Linked DNA regions of Stappia indica. The protein of the gene in region 1 interacts with the protein of each later gene in a pairwise test. Links are inferred from orthologs where the notes say so. Each region holds a gene or a part of one and is shown on either strand. Other genes may lie near its edges.

Region 1 (6,507 bases):
TGGTCGTCACCGCAACGCTGATCGTGTCGATGCTGCCGCTGTTCGCCGGGCTGCTCGTCGCCCTGCCGGTGCTCGGCCACACCACCTGGCATCTCTATCGCAAGCTGGTGCCGCCCGCCCCGCAGGAGGACGAGGCCGGCCTTCAGTCGCCCGAGACCACGTCCCCGACCGCCTCGTCGTCCTCATCCGCCCCGGCGGCAAGCCCGGCGCGATAGGCGGCGAGCGAGGCCGCATCCTCTTCCGCCGGGCGATAGTCGACCTGCGTCAGATACAGCCCGTCGGGCGGCGCCACCGGGCCGCAGGCCTCGCGGCTCCGCGCCGCCAGCGCCTTTGCGACATCCTCCGGCCCCCAGCGCCCTTCGCCGACCAGCCGCAGCGTGCCGACCATCGAGCGCACCTGGTTGTGCAGGAAGGAACGCGAAGAACATTCGGCGATGATGCTCTCGCCCTCCCGGCGCACGCTGAAGGTCTCCAGCGTCTTCCAAGGGCTCTTCGCCTGGCAGCGCGAATGGCGGAAGGTGGTGAAGTCGTGATGGCCGACGAAGACCTGCGCGGCCTCGTGCATCGCTTCTGCGTCCAGCGGCTTCTTCACGTGCCAGGCCAGCCCCAGATCGTGGGTCAGCGGCGCCAGCCGGTTGGCGATGCGATAGCGGTAGTGGCGGCGGATCGCAGAGAACCGCGCATCGAACCCCTCATGCATTTTCTCGCATGCGAGGATCGCCACCGGATCGGGCAGGCAGTGGAAGTTGAGCGCGCCGAGCACGGTTGCCGCCGGCCAGTCCTTCTCCAGATCGAGATGCGCGACCTGCCCGGTCGCATGCACGCCGGAATCGGTGCGCCCCGCCCCGCCGATGGTCACCGTCTCGCCGGAAAACGCCTTCACCGCCCGCTCGATCACACCCTGCACGGACGGACCGTTGTCCTGCCGCTGCCAGCCCACGAAAGGGCGGCCGTCATAGTCGACTGTCAGCTTGTATCGGGGCATGGAACGGGATCGGCTCGCCGGTTGTCGCGCGGGGTTACTCGAAGGCCTCGAAGGGCGTGGCGAAGGTGACCTCGATCGGCAGGGCCGCACGGGCGGCCTCGCTCAGCGCCAGCGCCTGGAAGGCAGGTCCCGCATAGGGGCCGGCGACCTTTTTCGCAAGCTCCGGATCGAAGCCGAAGCGCGGGTAATAGCCGGGATGGCCCAGCACCAGGACGAGATCCTCGCCGCCCTCGCGCAGGGCTGCGATCCCGGCGCGGATCAGCGCCGAGCCGATGCCGCCGCGCTGGCGGTCGGGACTGACGGAAATCGGCGCCAGGCAGGAGATGGCAAGGCGGTGGCCGGCGCCCGACCCGGTCACCCGCGAAAAGGCGATATGGCCGACGACGCGCCCGTCCCGGTCGACCGCGACCTGCTCCAGCACCAGCGCGCCGCAGGAGCGCAGCTCGTCGACCAGCCGCGCCTCGGCCTCGTCGCCGAAGGCCGTGGCGATGACCATCGAGATATCGGCCTCGTCGGCAGGGGTGGCAGGGCGGATCTCGGGTTCAAGCGCGGGATGGGTCATCGTCTGGGATCCGTTTGGCGATTTGGCACCGGCGGCTGCCGGGTTTGCTGGCGGGCATCATAGCCTGCCGCGCGTCCGCTTGGCGATGGATGGACAGGCAGGGTCAAGACAGGCGCGCACCAGGGCTGAGCTGCGCCCCGCGCTGGAACTCGGCCGCCGGCATCGGCTTCTTGCCCGCGCGCTGCAGCTGCACCAGACGCACCGCACCGCTGCCGCAAGCGACCAGCAACTCGTCGCCGGCGGACAGCAGCGTGCCCGGCTCGCCCGTGGCGCTTTCGTCCAGCGTGCTGCGCAGCACCTTCACCCGCTCGGAGCGCCCGGCGATCTCCACCTCGCACCAGGCCCCTGGAAAGGGCGAGAGCCCGCGCACATGGTCGTGCACCTCGCGGGCCGGCCGGGTCCAGTCGATGCGGGTCTCGGCCTTGTCGATCTTGCGGGCGTAGGTGACGCCCTCCTCCACTTGCGGCGTCGGCACCAGGGCGCCGCGCGGCAGGGCGGCAAGCGCGCGCACCATCAGGTCGGCGCCCAGCACCGACAGGCGGTCGTGCAGCTCGCCGGCCGTCATGTCCTGCCCGATCGCCAGCTTCTCGGCCATGTAGACCGGCCCGGTGTCGAGCCCGGCTTCCATGCGCATCACTTCGACGCCGGTTTCCGTGTCGCCGGCCATGATCGCCCGGTTGATCGGCGCCGCGCCGCGCCAGCGCGGCAGCAGCGAGGCATGCAGGTTGAGGCAGCCATGCACCGGAATGTCGAGCACCGCGCGCGGCAGCAGCAACCCGTAGGCGACGACGACGGCCGCGTCGGGCGCGAGCTCGGCAAGGGCGGCGCGCTCCTCCTCGCTCTTCAGCGACTGCGGGCAGCGCACCGGAATGCCCAGCGTCTCCGCCGCCTGGTGCACCGCCGACTTGCGCTCTTCCATGCCCCGGCCCGCTTTTCGCGGCGGCTGGGTGTAGCAGGCGACGACATCGTGACCCTGGCCGACGATCTCCATCAAGGTCGGAACGGAAAACTCCGGCGTTCCCATGAAGACGATGCGCAAGGTCATGATTTCTCCTTCGAAGGGTCGAGCAGGGCTCGGCTTTCAGGGGTTTGAACGTATCAGGCAAGGCGCGTCATGCGAGGCGCTTCATGCAAGACCGGGCAACAGGGCCTTGAGGCTCGCCACCATCATCTCCATGGCGATGGCGGCAAGGATCATGCCCATCAGCCGGCTCATGATGCTGATCGCGGTGCGGCCCAGCACCCGCGTCAGCAGCGGCGCGGCGAGAAAGGTCGCCGAGAGCACGGCGACCATGGCAGCCAGCGCCGCCACCAGGGCGATCTCCTGCCCCGTCCCGCTCGCCTGCTCGCGGAAGATGACGATGGTCGAGATCGAGCCGGGTCCGAGCAGCATCGGCACGGTCAAGGGGTAGATGCCCGGATTGTCGACGCTCCGGTGATGCTCTTTCTCTGCGTCCGTGCCGGCCTGCGCGCTGCTTTCGCCGCCATGCAGCATGGAGAGGGCGATCAGCAGGATCAGCAGCCCGCCGGCAAGGCGGAAGCCGTCGATACTGATGCCGAAGAGCGACAGGATCGCCTCGCCGCCGAAGAAGACGACGACCGAGCCGGCAATCAGGCCGAGCGTTGCGGTCAGCGCGACGGCGCGCTTTCCCGCCGCATCGCGGTCGCCGGTCAGCGCCAGGAACACCGGCAGGTTGGCGACCGGGTTCATGATCGCGAAAAGCGCCGCGAAGACCTTGAGGAAGAAGGCGATGTCCATGCGTCCGGCTCCCGGGTCGCAGGTTCAGTCTCCGGCGCGGCTCAGGCCTTTTCGGTCAGCCGGGCCTGCTTCTGGAACTTCTTCACGACGCGGTCGCGCTTCAGCTTGGAAATGTGGTCGATGAACAGCACGCCGTTCAGGTGGTCGATCTCGTGCTGCAGGCAGGTGGCGAGCAGGCCGTCGGCCTCGATCTCGCGCTGCGCGCCCTCGCGGTCGAGGAAGCGCAGGCCGATGCGCTCCGGCCGCTCCACGTCCTCGTAATATTCGGGGATCGACAGGCAGCCCTCCTGATAGACGGAGTGCTCGTCGGATTCCCAGACGATCTCGGGGTTGATCACCACCATCGGCGCGGGCGTCTCGCCCTCGCGCGCCACGTCCAGCACCAGCATGCGCGTCGGCACGCCGATCTGGATCGCGGCCAGCCCGATGCCCGGCGCGTCGTACATGGTTTCCAGCATGTCGTCGGCCAGCTGGCGCACGGCGTCGTCGACGCTGGCGACCGGCTCGCTGACCAGGCGCAGCTTGGGATCCGGCAGGATGATGATGTCTCGTTTCGTCATGGTGCTGAAATATGGGAGAAGGCCGCCCGCGTCAACGCGCGGATGCGCCCGGAACGCACGATTTCCGCGGTTTACGGCCCCACGCGAGGGAGCTGCCGGCGTCGTGCGCGCGCCGGGCGCCCCTCGGCCCGCCCACGGTGCCCGGTTGCCGCCCTGCACGCTTGCGCCGTTTCGCGGCAGCGGCAAATGTTCTATCTTTGTTTCCATGGAGACGATTCTCTTCACTCTGCTCGGCCGGCCGGTGTCGCTCGGCGAGGCGCTGGTCGGTGCGGCGCTGCTGCTGCTCGCAGCCGCGGTGCTGACGCTCGTCTCTGTCTCTCGGCAGGCGGGCCGGGCCCGCGATGCCGAATGGCGGGCCGCCGAACACGCGCGCGAGCTCGAGGCGCGGATCGCCGACCTGCTCAAGGTCCAGTCCGAAATGACCGGCCGGATGCAGACCATGGCCGAGGTCTTCGGCTCCCGGCAGGGCGACCTGATGCGCGCGGTCAACGAGCGGCTCGACGGCATGAGCCACAAGCTCGGCCAGTCGATGGCCGAGACGACGCGGCGCACCCATGACGGGTTGCGCCACCTGCACGAGCGCCTCGCAGTCATCGACCGGGCGCAGGCGACGATCCGCGACCTCTCCGGCCAGGTCGGGGCGCTGCAGTCGATCCTCGACAACAAGCAGGCGCGCGGCGCCTTCGGCCAGGGCCGGATGGAAGCCATCGTCCAGGATGCGCTGGCGCCGGGCGGCTACAGTTTCCAGGCGACCCTGTCGACCCGGGTGCGGCCCGACTGCCTGATCCATCTGCCGAACGGCGCGCCGCCCCTCGTCATCGACGCCAAGTTTCCGCTCGAGGCCTATAACGAGCTGAAGCAGGCGGAAGGAGCGGAATCGCTGAAGCAGGCGCGCGCCCGGTTCCGCCGCGACATCGGCAAGCACCTGACGGACATCGCCGAGCGCTACCTCATTCCCGGCGAAACCCAGGACACGGCCTTCATGTTCGTGCCGTCCGAAAGCATCTTCGCCGAGATCCACGAGCAGTTCGCCGACATCGTCCAGAAGGCGCACCGAGTCCGGGTGGTGATCGTCTCGCCCTCGCTCCTGCTGCTGTCGATCCAGGTGGTCCAGTCGGTGCTGCGCGATGCGCGGCTGCGCGAGGAGGCGCACCGGATCCAGGCCGAGGTTGCCCATCTCGTCGCCGATGTCGACCGGCTGGACGAGCGGGTCCGCAAGCTGCAGCAGCATTTCGGCCAGGCCGGACGCGACATCGAGCAGATCCTCATTTCGACCGACAAGATCGGCAAGCGCGGCCGCACCATCGGCGATCTCGACCTTGCCCCGCCGCGCGGCGAGCAGGCTTCAGACGGCACCGCCGACCGGCCGGGCCCTGTTGGCGGCACGCCGGCGGCCGAGCCGCGTGGCCGCCGCGACGAGCCGGCACGCCCCCTGCCCCTGCCGGGCCTGCACGACCCCTACGCCGCCGACTGAAGGCCAACTCCACATATCATACGCCAGCCGGCACCCTGCGGGGATAACGACGCCCGCCCACCCCGGTCCGGAGCGGGCACGGCACCGGGGATAGGGCGGGGATAGAGGCCGGCGGCGAGCGGGGACAAGTCGGCCCCGCGTCAGTGCGCCTCGCCGATCTTCGCCGTCTCGCTGTCGCTGCCGGAAAACACCCGCACCGTCCTCGCCGCCCCGGCGTAGCTCCGTTCGATATAGTGGAACTTGATGTCGGTCGGCACCTGCGGGCAGGGGCCGGCGCCCTCGCGCGGCGTCACCTCGATGAGGTAGACCGGCGGCTCCGACGTCTCGATCCCGGCGAACTCGGCCATCACTTCGTGGCCGGGTGTCGGGACGGTCACCGTGCCGGTCACATGCAGGGTCGGCGTGCGACCCGGCCCCGGCATCAGGTCGACCCAGGCGACCACCTCCTTGACGTCTCCGATATCCATTTATCCTCTCCCCCCGGAAAAGTGCGTTTGCGACAAGAAAATCAAATTTTTCCGATTTCAGCGCGGAATTTTGCAAAATTTCTCTCAAAATTCGGTTTCGCTGCGCACCGCATCGTCGATGCGAATTGCGGTTCGGAGCCATGCGGACAACCACCGCGCCTTTGCCGCCAGAGGCTTGGCTTTGCGACGCTTTTTTCGATCCAGGTGCTGCACAGGCCGGCGGAAGATGCTCTAAGGGAGGGAAACACCCCTTTGGAGGACCGCCATGAGCTTGCTGATCGCCGTCAAGGGCTGGAACCCTGCCGCCTGGGCCCTGCGCCTTGCCCGGCACCTGCCGGAACACGAGATCCGGTCCTGGCCGGATGCCGTCGGCGACCCGGCCGACATCCGCTACGCGCTGGCCTGGAAGGCCCCGGCCGAGGTCCTGGCCGCCTGCCCCAATCTCGAGGTGATCTTTTCGCTCGGCGCCGGCGTCGACCATTTGCTGGCCCAGCCCGGACTGCCGGACGTTCCGGTGGTGCGCGTCGTCGATCCGGACCTGACCGCGCGCATGGCCGAGTGGGTGGCGCTCCAGGTCCTGCTGCACCATCGCCAGCATCTCGCCTACGCCGCGCAGCAGCGCGAGGGCGTGTGGCGCGACCTGGAACAGCCGGCCGCGCGGCATGTGCGGGTCGGCCTTCTGGGCCTCGGCGTGCTCGGC
Region 2 (6,649 bases), 870 kb from region 1 along the record:
GTTGCCGCGACCTGCGCGGACATCCTGGCCCGCACGCTGGAGCGGTGCGGCGTGAAGGTCGAGATCCTCGGCTTCACCACCCGCGCCTGGAAGGGCGGGCAGTCGCGCGAGGCGTGGCTCGCCGCCGGCAAGCCGGCCCAGCCCGGCCGCCTCAACGACCTGCGCCACATCATCTACAAGTCCGCAGACGCGCCCTGGCGCCGCGCCCGCCGCAATCTCGGCCTGATGATGCGCGAGGGCCTGCTGAAGGAAAATATCGACGGCGAGGCGCTGGACTGGGCGCACAAGCGCCTGCTCGGCCGCCCCGAGGCCCGCAAGATCCTGATGATGATCTCGGACGGCGCCCCGGTCGACGACTGCACCCTGTCGGTCAATCCGGGCAATTATCTCGAGCGTCACCTGCGCTACATCATCGAGGAAATCGAGACCCGCTCGCCGGTGGAGCTCATCGCCATCGGCATCGGCCACGACGTCACCCGCTACTATCGCCGCGCCGTCACCATCGTCGATGCGGAGGAACTGGCCGGCGCCATGACCGACCAGCTCGCCGACCTCTTCGACGAGCAGACGCAAGCACCGTCGCGCGGCGGTCGCGGACGGCGCCGCTCGGCGCGCTGACGCCATGACCCGGCTCCTGCCGGCCCTTCGGCTCCCGACGCGGCGCGCTGCCGCGCTGGCTTCCGTCATGCTGGCGGCAGCGCTGCTGCTGATGCCGGCCCCGGCCCGCGCGGTCATCGACGTTCCCCTTCAGGACGTGACGATCCGCAGCAAGCAGATCGACGCGTTCCGCATCGGCCGTGCCGACGAGCCGCGCTTCGGCGAGCTGACCTTTCTCGGCGGTCTGGAGCTCTTGTCCGGCAACCGCCATATGGGCGGCCTGTCCGGCCTGGTCCTGAGCGCCGACGGCCGCGAGATGGTGGCGATCGCCGACAACGGCCTCTGGCTCACCGCAACCATCGACGCGGACCCGAACGGGCGGCCGCTCGCCGTGCGCGACGCCCGCCTCGGTGCCATCATCGGCCCGAACGGCAGGCCGCTGATGGACCGCGGCCGCGGCGATGCGGAGGCCCTGGCCCTGCGCCGCAATCCGGACGGCACCGGCGAGCTCTACATGGCGACCGAGCGCTACCACGCGATCTACGCCTTCCCCTATCCGCTGACCGACCCGCGCACGCCCGGCCGCTCGATCGACCTGCCGGCCACGCTGACCGGCAACCTGCGTCACAACAAGGGGATGGAGGCGGTCGCCTTCGCCAATTCCGGTCCTCTGGCCGGCACGCTGGTCGTGGTCTCCGAACGCGGACAGACCTTCAACTCGAACCTGCCGGGCTACCTGCTCGGCGGGTCGACACCCGGCACCTTCACCGTCCTGCGGCAGGACTCCTACGACGCCACCGACGCGGCCTTCCTCGACAATGGCGACATGGTGCTGCTGGAGCGCCGCTTCACCCTGCGCCACGGCATCGGCATGCGGGTGCGCCTGCTGCCGGCAGCGGAGCTGAAGCCCGGCGCCATGGTGGTCGGCCGCGTGCTGCTGGAGGCCGGCTTTTCCGAGCAGATCGACAACATGGAAGGCGTTGCCGTGCACCGGAATGCCGCCGGCGAGACCATCCTGACCATCGTCTCCGACGACAACCGCTCGATCCTCCAGCGCACGCTGCTGCTGCGCTTCCGCATCGACGGCTGACCCCGCAGCAAGGCCGCATCCGCAAGGCCGTGTTGACAATGGCCGCGCATGGCGTCATCTAGTCGCCGTCGAGGTCCGGACAGTTCCCGTCCGGATCCGCGAGGGATCCCATGCCGAAGCCGAGCGCCCTTTTCAACGCCCCGTTCGCCGCGACGAAAGCCGCGAACGGTGTCGCGTGCGCCGGCACGACCACGACGACGACCCGCAAAACGACCGCCTGACGGCCCTCTCGACCCGCGCTCCCCCGGGTCCGAAGGGGGACCGAACGGACCTGAGGCTCCCGCAGGGATGGCGGCTTCGGGTTGGCGGGGAGCGGCAAGAGAGGACTGAATACCAATGGCTTACAAGATCGCAGTGGTCGGCGCGACCGGCAATGTCGGCCGCGAGATGCTCGACATCCTGGACGAACGCGGCTTTCCGGCCAGCGAGGTCGTGCCTGTTGCCTCCCGCCGTTCGCAGGGCGTCGACGTCTCCTTCGGCGACCGCACGCTGACCTGCCAGGCCATCGACCATTTCGACTTCTCGGATGTCGACATCTGCCTGATGTCCGCCGGCGGCACCGTGTCCAAGGAGTGGTCGCCGAAGATCGCCGCCAAGGGCTGCGTCGTCATCGACAACTCCTCGGCCTGGCGCTACGACGCCGACGTGCCGCTGATCGTTCCGGAAGTGAACGCCGACGCCATCACCGGCTTCACCCGGAAGAACATCATCGCCAATCCGAACTGCTCGACCGCCCAGCTGGTCGTCGCGCTCAAGCCGCTGCACGATGCGGCCACCATCCGGCGCGTCGTCGTGTCCACCTACCAGTCGGTCTCCGGCGCCGGCAAGGACGGCATGGACGAGCTGTTCAACCAGACCCGCTCGATCTTCGTGAACGACCCGATCACCCCGGAGAAGTTCACCAAGCGCATCGCCTTCAACGTCATTCCCCATATCGATGTCTTCATGGAGGACGGCTACACCAAGGAAGAGTGGAAGGTGCTGGCCGAGACCAAGAAGATGCTCGACCCGAAGATCAAGGTCACCTGCACCGCCGTGCGCGTGCCGGTGTTCATCGGTCATTCGGAGAGCGTCAACATCGAGTTCGAGCGCCCGATCACCGCCGATGAGGCCCGCGACATCCTGCGCGAGGCGCCGGGCGTGCTCGTCGTCGACAAGCACGAGGACGGCGGCTACGTCACGCCTTACGAGAGCGCCGGCGAGGATGCGACCTATGTCAGCCGCATCCGCGAGGACGCGACCATCGAGAACGGCCTCAACATCTGGGTCGTCGCCGACAACCTGCGCAAGGGCGCGGCTCTGAACGCCGTGCAGATCGCGGAAGTTCTGGTCAATCGCGGCCTGATCACCCCGAAGAAGGCCGCTGCCTGAAGCTCCCGCTTTCTAAATCCGTATGCTGCGCGGCGCGGTCCCTTGCGGGCCGCGCCGTTTTTTTTGCCCGCTCCCGGCAATCCTGACAGGGCTGGCCGCGCCGGCCAAAACCCGACAGACTGCCCGCCCAGAACAGCATCCCGGGAGTGAGTGAGACGATGAACAGGACACCAAAGCGGGCACCGGTGCGCAGGATCGCCAGCGCCGCCCTTGCCGCCTGCCTCTTGTGGGCAGGACCCGGCCTTGCCCAGACAGCCGCTCCAGCCGCGCCCCAGCCGGCGCCGATCCTCTCCGGCTCGGACCGCTTCCACCCGGTGCTTGCCCGCAGCGGCATGGTCGCCAGCCAGGAAGCGACCGCGACCCGCGTCGGCCGCGACATCCTCGCTGCCGGCGGCAATGCGGTCGATGCGGCGGTGGCAGTCGGCTTCGCCCTTGCCGTGACCCTGCCGCGCGCCGGCAATATCGGCGGCGGCGGCTTCATGCTGGTCCACATGGCCGGGAGCGGCGAGACTCAGGCTCTCGACTATCGCGAGCTTGCCCCTGCCGCCGCCACCCGGGACATGTTCCTCGATGCCGAGGGAAATGCCGACAGCGAGAAATCCCGCTATTCCGGCCTTGCCGTCGGCGTTCCCGGCACCGTTGCCGGCTTCCACGCCGCCCATGCCCGCCATGGCAGCGGCCGCTTCAGCTTCGCCGAGCTGCTCGCCCCCGCCATCGCGCTTGCCCGCGATGGCTTTCCCGTCTCCGACGATCTCTCCGGCTCCCTGAAACAGGCCCTGCCCCGCCTGTCCAAGGATCCTGCCGCGCTCGCGACGTTCTACAAGCCCGGCGGCGGCTTCTACGAGCCCGGCGAGACCTTGCGCCAGCCGCAACTCGCCGCAACGCTGCAGAAGATCGCCGACGAAGGCCCGGACGGCTTCTACAAGGGCCCGGTCGCGGAGGCGATCGCCGCACGCGTCCGCGAAGGCGGCGGCGACATGACCGCCTCCGATCTTGCCGCCTACGAGGCGAAATGGCGCGATCCCGTCTCGGGCACCTATCGCGGCTACGAGGTCGTCTCCATGCCGCCGCCCTCCTCCGGCGGCGTCCATCTCGTCGAGATCCTCAACATGCTGGAGCCCTTCGACCTGGCCGCATCCGGCTCCGGTTCGGCGGCGACGCTCCATGTCATGGCCGAGGCGATGAAGCGGGCCTATGCGGATCGCTCGGAGTTCCTCGGCGACCCCGACTTCGTCGATATTCCGGTGAAGGGCCTGACCTCCAAGGCCTATGCCGCCTCGCGAATGGCCGATTTCGACACAGAAAAGGCAACGCCCGCGGAAGGCCTTTCCCCCGGCAAGCCGGCCCCTTACGAGAGCGAGGAGACCACGCACTATTCGGTGGTGGACGGTCAGGGCAATGCGGTCTCCAACACCTACACGCTCAACTTCTCCTACGGTGTCGGCATGATGGCCGGCGACACCGGCATCCTGCTCAACAACGAGCTCGACGACTTCTCCGCCAAGCCCGGCGTGCCGAACGCCTACGGCCTCATCGGCGGCGATGCCAATGCCGTTGCGCCGCGCAAGCGGCCGCTCTCCTCGATGAGCCCGACGCTGGTGTTTCGCGACGGCCGGCTGGTGCTGGCCACCGGCTCTCCCGGCGGCAGCCGCATCATCACCACCGTGCTGCAGATCATCCTCAACGTGGTCGACCACGGCATGAACATCGCCGAGGCGACCGCCGCCCCGCGCATGCACCATCAATGGCTGCCCGACGAGATCCGCATCGAGGACGGCTTCTCGCCGGACACGCTGGCGATCCTGCGCGGGCTCGGTCACACGGTGGAGGAGCGCGCCACCATGGGCTCCACCCAGTCGGTGATGGCGGTCGAGAACGGCCTTGCCGGCGCCTCGGACCCGCGGGTGCAGGGCGCATTGGCCGCCGGCAACTGATCCTGCAAAGGGCCGGCGGGCTCAGCCCCGCCGGCGAAGCAGGGTCGCCGCCAGCAGCAGCACGTAGACGCCGCCGAGCAGCATCGGCAGGCCGGAAAGGCCGGCGAGATCGATGGCGAGACCGGAGATCGCCGGCCCCGCAAAGCCGCCCACACCCCACATCACGGCAAAACCGGCATTGCCGGCGATCAGCATGGCGCCCGTGAAGCGGCGGCCGAGCTCCATCAGCGCGATGGTGTAGACGCCATAGGCCGAGGATCCCCAGACGAAGAGCATGGCCCAGAGCGGCCATTTCGTCTCGATCAGCACCGGCAGCAACGCGGCGCCGGCAATGGTCAGCAGGCACAGCACCACCATGACGAGGCGCGGCCCCCAGCGATCGGCCACCGTGCCGATCGGCACCTGGAAGACGATGTTGCCGACGATCAGCACGGCAAGCGCCGTTGCCACCGCCGCCTCGTCGAGGCCGTGACCGAGACCGTAGACCGGGAACAGCGTCAGGATCGCCTGGTCGAAGGCGGCGGCAATGCCGGTCACCACCAGCAGGAACGGGATCAGCGGCGCAACGGCGCGGATCGACCCGTTTTCGCCGGCGGCAAACCGCGGCAGCCGATGGCGGATCGAGGCGATCAGCAGCGCACAGACCAGACAGACCGCGATGCAAAGAAGGAACGGCGTGAGCGTCCGCGTGCCTGTCACCGTCAACGTCGCCGGGCCGAGCGCGAAGCCGGCGGCAAGCGCCGTCGCATAGAGGCCCAGCATGCGGCCGCGGATCCGGTCGGGCGCCAGCTGGTTCACCCAGGTCTCGCTGGAAATGTAGAGCCCGTTGATGCCGACGCCGAGCAGGAAGCGCGCCGGAAACCACAGCCACAGCGACTGCACCGTGCCGATCAGCGCGAACAGCACCGCCAGCAGCAGCGCACTGGCAATGGCCAGCCGTGCCGCACCGAAGCGGATCGCCAGTTGCGGCACCAGGGGCGCGGACAGGATCAGGCCCAGCGCCATCATGGCGGCATTGCTGCCGATCAGCCAGGCCGGCGTTCCCTGCCGCTCCAGGATGAAGGAGAGCAGCGGATAGGTGAGCCCCTGCGCCAGGCCGAACACGCCGACCAGCATCAGCACCACCGCAATCGCCGCACGGTCGAGCGTCTGCGGCGCGCCGGGCACGTGCTCCGCCACCTCGGCCACCTGCGGCCGGTCGGGCACAGGCGCGGTCGGCGACGGCAGCTGTCCGGTCTCGACCCTCTCCCCGGTCTCGCTCATGCGCTCCCTGCCGCATCCGTGAGGTGGTGTCGCATGGTCGTGACCGAGGCAAAGCCGAAGACCGGCCGCAGCAGGTCGAGCCGGCGTCGTCCCTCCTCCACGAAGCCGCAGCGCAGATAGAGCGCCTTGGCCCGCGGATTGGTATCGACGACGTCGAGCCTTACCGCGCGCTTGCCGGCGCGCCGGGCCATCGCGACGATCTCGGCCAGCAGGGCGCTGCCGACACCTGCACCGCGCGCCCCTTGCCCGACCGCAATTCCATCCATCGACAGCACGTCCTCGTCCTCCTCCTTGTCGAGCAGGGCAAGGCCCGCAACCCGGATCGCTGTCCCCATCAGGCTGAAGCGCTCGCGGAAATGCCGCCACTTCGGCTCGAACAGCCCCTGCCCGTCGA

Evidence for each region.
Region 2: the proteins of def (region 1) and GH266_RS13085 interact in binary tests that used the Escherichia coli proteins (3 or more experiments, as listed by UniProt). The link is inferred for Stappia indica from one-to-one orthologs.

The regions. Positions count from the first base shown.
Region 1 is NZ_CP046908.1:3,651,259-3,657,765, reverse strand. Bases 2,108-4,838 are described here. They hold def (peptide deformylase), read right to left. Parts: upstream 3,867-4,838; coding sequence 3,348-3,866; downstream 2,108-3,347. Other genes in these bases: GH266_RS17070 (DNA recombination protein RmuC), read left to right, coding at 4,072-4,838; GH266_RS17080 (MarC family protein), read right to left, coding at 2,674-3,306; fmt (methionyl-tRNA formyltransferase), read right to left, coding at 2,108-2,586. Outside these bases: GH266_RS17100 (DUF2189 domain-containing protein), read left to right, coding at 1-215; tRNA pseudouridine(38-40) synthase TruA, read right to left, coding at 143-985; GH266_RS17090 (GNAT family N-acetyltransferase), read right to left, coding at 1,020-1,547; more of fmt, read right to left, coding at 1,651-2,107; more of GH266_RS17070, read left to right, coding at 4,839-5,340; GH266_RS17065 (hypothetical protein), read right to left, coding at 5,481-5,807; GH266_RS17060 (2-hydroxyacid dehydrogenase), read left to right, coding at 6,073-6,507. UniProt on the Escherichia coli protein: Removes the formyl group from the N-terminal Met of newly synthesized proteins. Requires at least a dipeptide for an efficient rate of reaction. N-terminal L-methionine is a prerequisite for activity but the enzyme has broad specificity at other positions.
Region 2 is NZ_CP046908.1:2,777,068-2,783,716, forward strand. What follows is about bases 1,168-4,040. They hold GH266_RS13085 (aspartate-semialdehyde dehydrogenase), read left to right. Parts: upstream 1,168-2,023; coding sequence 2,024-3,058; downstream 3,059-4,040. Other genes in these bases: GH266_RS13080 (esterase-like activity of phytase family protein), read left to right, coding at 1,168-1,687; ggt (gamma-glutamyltransferase), read left to right, coding at 3,217-4,040. Also shown: cobaltochelatase subunit CobT, read left to right, coding at 1-618; more of GH266_RS13080, read left to right, coding at 623-1,167; more of ggt, read left to right, coding at 4,041-4,992; GH266_RS13095 (MFS transporter), read right to left, coding at 5,014-6,255; GH266_RS13100 (GNAT family N-acetyltransferase), read right to left, coding at 6,252-6,649.